2 linked regions of the Endozoicomonas gorgoniicola genome follow. The protein of the gene in region 2 interacts with the protein of the main gene of each other region in a pairwise test. Links are inferred from orthologs where the notes say so. Each region holds a gene or a part of one and is shown on either strand. Other genes may lie near its edges.

Evidence for each region. Proteins that work in one complex are often made in the same cells at the same time.
Region 1: the proteins of NX722_RS16345 (region 2) and dsbD interact in binary tests that used the Escherichia coli proteins (3 or more experiments, as listed by UniProt). The link is inferred for Endozoicomonas gorgoniicola from one-to-one orthologs.

Annotation. Positions count from the first base shown.
Region 1 is NZ_JAPFCC010000001.1:6,139,348-6,142,458, reverse strand. The notes cover bases 218-3,111. They hold dsbD (protein-disulfide reductase DsbD), read left to right. Parts: upstream 218-671; coding sequence 672-2,552; downstream 2,553-3,111. Other genes in these bases: aroQ (type II 3-dehydroquinate dehydratase), read left to right, coding at 2,697-3,111; ppa (inorganic diphosphatase), read left to right, coding at 218-558. In the rest of the region: more of ppa, read left to right, coding at 31-217. UniProt on the Escherichia coli protein: Required to facilitate the formation of correct disulfide bonds in some periplasmic proteins and for the assembly of the periplasmic c-type cytochromes.
Region 2 is NZ_JAPFCC010000001.1:3,556,444-3,559,743, forward strand. Bases 104-3,102 are described here. They hold NX722_RS16345 (DsbE family thiol:disulfide interchange protein), read right to left. Parts: upstream 1,872-3,102; coding sequence 1,335-1,871; downstream 104-1,334. Other genes in these bases: ccmI (c-type cytochrome biogenesis protein CcmI), read right to left, coding at 104-858; NX722_RS16340 (cytochrome c-type biogenesis protein), read right to left, coding at 861-1,334; NX722_RS16350 (heme lyase CcmF/NrfE family subunit), read right to left, coding at 1,868-3,102. Outside these bases: more of ccmI, read right to left, coding at 1-103; more of NX722_RS16350, read right to left, coding at 3,103-3,300. UniProt on the Escherichia coli protein: Involved in disulfide bond formation. Catalyzes a late, reductive step in the assembly of periplasmic c-type cytochromes, probably the reduction of disulfide bonds of the apocytochrome c to allow covalent linkage with the heme.

The sequences.
Region 1 (3,111 bases), 2.6 Mb from region 2 along the record:
CCTATAAAAAGCCTGAAAAAGATTTACTATATGAGTTACACAAACATTCCAGCAGGCAAAAGCCTTCCAGAAGATATCTACGTTGCCATTGAAATTCCGGCCAACGCCTCACCCATCAAGTACGAGATTGACAAAGATATTGATGCCCTCATGATAGACCGCTTTATGGCTACCCCGATGTTTTATCCGGCCAACTATGGCTATATTCCACAAACCCTGGCTGACGATGGCGATCCGCTGGATGTTCTGGTCATAACACCTTATCCGGTTGTTCCGGGTTCTGTGATTCGCTGTCGCGCGGTAGGCATGCTGAATATGTCGGATGAAAGCGGCCAGGACGAAAAATTGATTGCCGTCCCACACGACAAACTAACTCCACTTTATCAGGGCGTTCAGGAATACACCGATCTGCCTCCCCTGCTGTTACAGCAAATCGAGCACTTCTTCGAAAATTACAAAGACCTCGAACCCGGCAAGTGGGTTAAAATTGATGGCTGGAAAGGCCGGGACGCAGCCTTTGAGGTCATCAAACACTCTGCTGCCAATTACAAAGGCTGATTAATAACAGGGTTGATGTATTCCGGTTTGCAGGCTAACTTGCAAGCCGGATATTAACTTCCACAATCAGGGACACCAGAACCAATACCAGAACCAAAAAAAAGCCATACATAATGTCCGGTAAATCATCCACAGCCTTAATAAAAAGCAGTGCTGTTACAGGAATGTTTCTGTTCCTGAGCCTGTTTCTATTTAGCCAACTGTTACGTGCTGAAGGGTTACAGGGGTTAATCAGTTCGTCACCATCAGGGCAGCAAACCTTCATCCCTGTTGAAGAAGCTTTTCAGCTGTCCGGCGAAATCCGCGACAGTCAGGCACTGATTCATTTTGCAGTCACTCCCGGTCATTACCTTTATAAAAAACGGTTCAGCTTTACTGCCCGGCATTCTGAAACAACACTGGGCGAACCCGTTTATCCATCAGGTAAAGAGAAGTTTGACGAAAACTTCGGAGAGCTGCTGGAAGTCTTTGACCAGAATATAACCATACAGTTGCCTGTCAGCAGCTCTCAGGACATACCGGAAATTGATGTTCGCTTTCAGGGCTGTGCCGAAGCGGGTCTCTGCTATCCCCCCCATACAAAAACTCTGGCACTGGCCGCCTCTGATGATTCATTTGTTCCCGTCAGCACCATCCTCTCGTCGGATTCAACATCTGCTGCCGCTTCTGACAGCTATTCAAGTAGCTATGAATCCACCATTTCAGAAAAAAGCCTTGTCGCTTCACTACTGCTATTCCTGCTGGCAGGCATTGGCTTGACATTCACCCCCTGCGTACTGCCAATGGTGCCTATTCTATCCAGTATTCTGGTGGGTAACTCAACGGCTTCGCGTCCAAAAATCATCAGTCTGACACTGGCTTACATCCTTAGTATGTCACTGACGTTTGCCATAGCTGGCACCCTGATGGGGCTCTTTGGCGCCAGCCTCAATCTTCAGGCAAAACTGCAGTCTCCCTGGCTGATTGGCCCCTTCGCAGCGCTGTTCGTCCTGCTCGCCCTGAGCATGTTTGGGCTTTATGAATTACAACTGCCTGAAAAACTACGCAATAAACTGGGTAACTCTGGCCAGTCGCAGGGCAAACTGTCCGGAGCCATGATAATGGGGGTTCTGTCAGCCCTCGTTGTATCACCCTGTGTCTCCGCGCCCCTGGCCGGAGCCCTGATCTACATAGGAACAACAGGGGATGCCCTGCTGGGAGGGCTATCCCTGTTTGCCCTTGGACTGGGCATGGGACTGCCGCTGCTGTTAATCGGTATCGGTGGACGCCACCTGCTGCCAAAGGCCGGACAATGGATGGATTCCGTCAAAACATTCTTCGGTTTTCTGCTTCTTGCGGTTGCGATCTGGATGCTGGAGCGGGTTATCCCAGGCCCCACCACTCTTTTACTGTGGGGAAGTCTGCTTATTGGGGCCGGGACCAGACTCGGAGCCATAAGCACTCAACCGAAAAAAGGTCGGGCAATAGCCAGCCAGGCCCTGGGAATCATTCTTCTGGTTTATGGCGGCAGCCTCATAGTGGGAGCAGCCAAAGGCAACACAGACCCTTTACAACCACTGGCTGCACCCGTTTTAACAGACCTCGCTTCTACAATCAGTCCTGAGACCCGTTCTGCGAACAACCGTTTAATCTTTACCAAAACCCATTCAGTTACAGAACTTGACAATCTATTACAGCAGGCAGCTCTTGCGAAACAACCCGTTATGGTTGATGTGTACGCCGACTGGTGCCTGTCCTGCAAAGTGATAGAGCGTACCGTTTTTCCTGACCCGGATGTCCGGCCTCTGCTTGAACAACTGCAACTGCTCAAGCTGGATATCACTGATAACACCCGGCACCATCAGGCCTGGTTGAACGACTACCAGCTGTTTGGCCCTCCTGCACTGCTGTTCTTTGACCCTTCAGGACAGGAAATGAGTCAAATCAGGACACTTGGGGAAATACAGGCTCCTACTCTGGCCAGCAAGCTGAAAACCCTGTTATCCGGTCAGTAACAAACCAAAAAAGATGACTGAGAAAAACTTATGCAACAAATTAGCTGAAATGCTTCGTAACTGTCATTAACGTACCGTAACAAGCACGAACTGGACGATTTTATAACATTACGGCACAATGCAATGCGATTGTGAGAGGAATACATGGCAAGCATACTTGTACTCAACGGCCCAAACCTTAACCTGCTCGGGAAGCGTGAGCCGGGGGTTTATGGCGCAACGACTTTGCAACAAATTAACCAGAACCTGGTCACACTGGCAGACAGCCAGGGGCATCAGCTGGAAACCTTTCAGAGTAACGCCGAGCACGAGCTGATTGAGCGTATTCATCAGGCCGGTGAAAAGGGTGTTGATTTTATCATCATCAATCCGGCTGCCTATACCCATACAAGTGTTGCTATCCGAGATGCCATTCTGGGTGTATCCATCCCCTTTGTTGAAGTGCATCTCTCCAACATCCACCGCCGTGAACCTTTCCGTCATCATTCCTATTTCAGCGATATCGCCGAGGGCGTTATTGCCGGACTGGGGCCCAAAGGTTATGAGCTGGCTCTGAGCT
Region 2 (3,300 bases):
CTCTGGCGCCAGAGACACCATTACCCTGAGCGAGGGCAACGGCTCACCCAGCATCTTTTTCGCCTGATTAATGCCGGTCAACAGCGACTCCCGCGCCTCCGGGTCGGTCTCAACAGAAAAGGCTTTATCCCAGGCTGCCAGCGCACCGGCGTAGTCTTTCAGTCCAAAAGCGGCAATACCCTGCATTCCAAGGGCTGTTGTATTAAATTCGTTGCGTGTCAGGGCTTCGTGCAGCAACTGACTGACCTCTGCATCAAACTGACTGTTGTTTTTCAGATACAGCACCTGAGCCAGCTGGGCAGCCCCCTGGTCACTGTCAGTCAGCTGATAAAAACGACGGAAAGCATGTACCGAATCCTCCATTCGCCCCAGAGCCAGATAGCGCCCACCCAGCAGATACAATGCCTGAGGGTTGTCTGGCTTCTTCTGCTGCCAGCTCTCCAGGGTCTCCAGTAGTGAATTCGAATTCAGCTCGGGCTTTGCCAGCGCTTCTGCCACCTGCAGTTCAGTCTGTGCGCCCAGCTTCCAGTAAAGTGGCAATGCCATCAGAGGAATCAGCAGCACAATCAGGGCCGACATGACAACGCCGGGACGAACGTCGAAGCCTTTACGGTGCCCTGCTGGCACATCACTCAACAGCTTTTTTTCAAGCTCTGCACGCATTTCATTAGCCAGGGCTGGAGCAATCAGTCCCTGACTGAGTTGTGCTTCCAGCTCTTTCTGTTGCTCGCGAAACTGTTCTATATTGGCTTCCCGGGCTGACGTACCAGACGACTTTCGCCGCTTAACCAGCAAAGGCACTGCGGCAAGAGCAATGGCAGCCATAATCAGTAAACCGGCAGAAAACCAGAAATTCATTATCATTGTTTACCGTCCAGAATGTTATCCAGCTCATCTTGTTCCGCTGTATCCAGCACGCTGGACTGAGCAGTTTTTCGATGCCTTTTTACGATCACGGCCAGAACCCCCAGCGCCAGAATCAGCAGGAATAAAGGGCCAAACCAGAGCAACAGGGTTTGAGCATTAAGCCGGGGTTTGTAAAGAACAAAGTCGCCATAGCGCTCCTGCATAAAGCGGATAATATCCTGATCCTCCCTGCCTTCATCAATCAGTCGATAGACCTCACGACGTAGGTCTTCTGAAATGGTGGCGTTGGAATCGGCAATCGACTGGTTCTGGCATTGTGGACATCGTAACTCTGTCGTCAGTCGAATAAACCGGCTCTGCTGTTCCGGCGTTTCAAATACATAGTCGTCTATTGCGGCAGCATTCGCTGCCATCGCCCACAGAGAGAACACTAGCAGAGAAATAACATATCGGATGACCTGAAGCATTCAGCCTGACTCCTTCTGCAAAGCCTGGTAACGGGGTTTCAGGTCTTCCTCCCAGACCCGCTTGTCCACTATGCCAATATGCTTGTAGCGGATCATACCCTGCTGATCAACCAGAAAGGTTTCCGGCGCGCCATAAACACCCAGATCAATGCCCAGTCTGCCATCCACATCGGCGACACTTAAGACATAAGGGTCATCCTTTTGTTTCAGCCATTGCCGGGCGTCAGCCTGTTCATCCTTGTAGTTCACGCCATAAATCGTGACGCCCTGATCAGCCAGTTCCATCAGGTATGGGTGTTCAACCCGGCAGGCGACACACCACGAACCCCAGACATTCAGCAAAAAGACCTGCCCTGTAATTTCTTTTGCCGTTATTAAACGCTCAGGGTTTAATACCGCTGGCAACTGAAACTCCGGCAAAGGTCTGTTCAGCAATGCAGAAGGCAAGTCATTTTTGTTTTCCCGAAACAGAGCCCGGTAAAACAACAGAGACAACACCAGAAATAAAACCAGAGGCACCAATGTCCATTTCTTCACACAGCGACTCCTTCTGCATCGTCCTTACGGGAATCTATTGCTGATCGTCGTTTTGTCACCCGCATTCGGTAACGCCGGTCGGCAATAGCGACAAAACCACCCAGCGCCATAAAGATCGCACCCAGCCAGATAAAACGGACGAAGGGTTTTACATGCAGCCTGAGCGCCCAGCTGTCATCACCCAGACTTTCACCCAGTGCAACATAGAGGTCTCGTGACATACGTGGATGAATCGCGGCTTCTGTCATAGGCATATTCTGTACCTGATAAAGCCGTTTTTCCGGATGCATACGGGCCACTTGCCGCTGACCTTCAAAGACCGTTACGCTGCCATAATCAGACAGATAGTTAGGTCCCTGCCGACGCTGAATACCGTCGAAGCGGAAGGTGTAATCGCCCAGGGTCGCCATATCGCCCGGCGCCATGCGGACATCTTTCTGTACCGTATAACCGGCACTCATCGCCACACCAATAAAGGTAACAGCCAGCCCAAGATGAGCCAGCTGCATGCCGTAATAGCTGGCCCTCAGTGTTTTCATACCTTGCCACAGCCCTTTGTGGCGGGTTTTATTCATAATGTCCCGGGCAATGGCTAAAACAATCCACAGCACCAGCCCTATCGCCAGAGCTTCACTGATCAGGAAGCTATCTCCATAAAGCAGGCTGAATGCAAACCCTCCCACCACTGACATCAGCAAAATCCAGCGCACCTGCAACCATAGCCAGGAAGTAAGATTTTCCTTCCAGTTAAGTAACAGGCCAACCCCAAGACTGAGCGCCAGCAACATCGACAGTGGTACAAACAGTGTATTGAAATAAGGAGGGCCCACGGAGATCAGCCCCATATCCAACGCATCGAGAATCAAAGGAAACAGCGTTCCCAGCAACACGGTTGCCGCTGCAATGGTCAGCAGCACATTGTTCAGCAGCAGAAAGGTTTCTCTGGACAGCAGGCCGAAACCAATCCGGTTTTGCGCCTGTGGTGCTCTGAAAGCAAACAGCGTCAATGACGCCCCCACCACCACGACCAGATAAACCAATATAAACAAGCCACGCTCCGGGTCACTGGCAAACGCATGCACAGACGTCAGCACGCCCGAGCGGACCAGAAAAGTGCCAAACAGGCTTAACGAAAAGGTGAAAATCGCCAGTAGCAGTGTCCAGCTTTTAAACAATCCTCTTTTTTCTGTCACTGCCAGAGAGTGCATCAACGCTGTACCCACCAGCCACGGCATAAGCGAGGCATTTTCCACCGGATCCCAGAACCACCAGCCACCCCAGCCCAGTTCGTAATAGGCCCACCAGCTGCCAAGGGCAATCCCGAGGGTCATGAAGCACCATGCCACTGTCGTCCAGGGTCTGGCCCAGCGCGCCCAGGCGCTGTCCATTTTACCTTCGAGGAGCGCAGCGATTGCAAACGCGAAAGCAA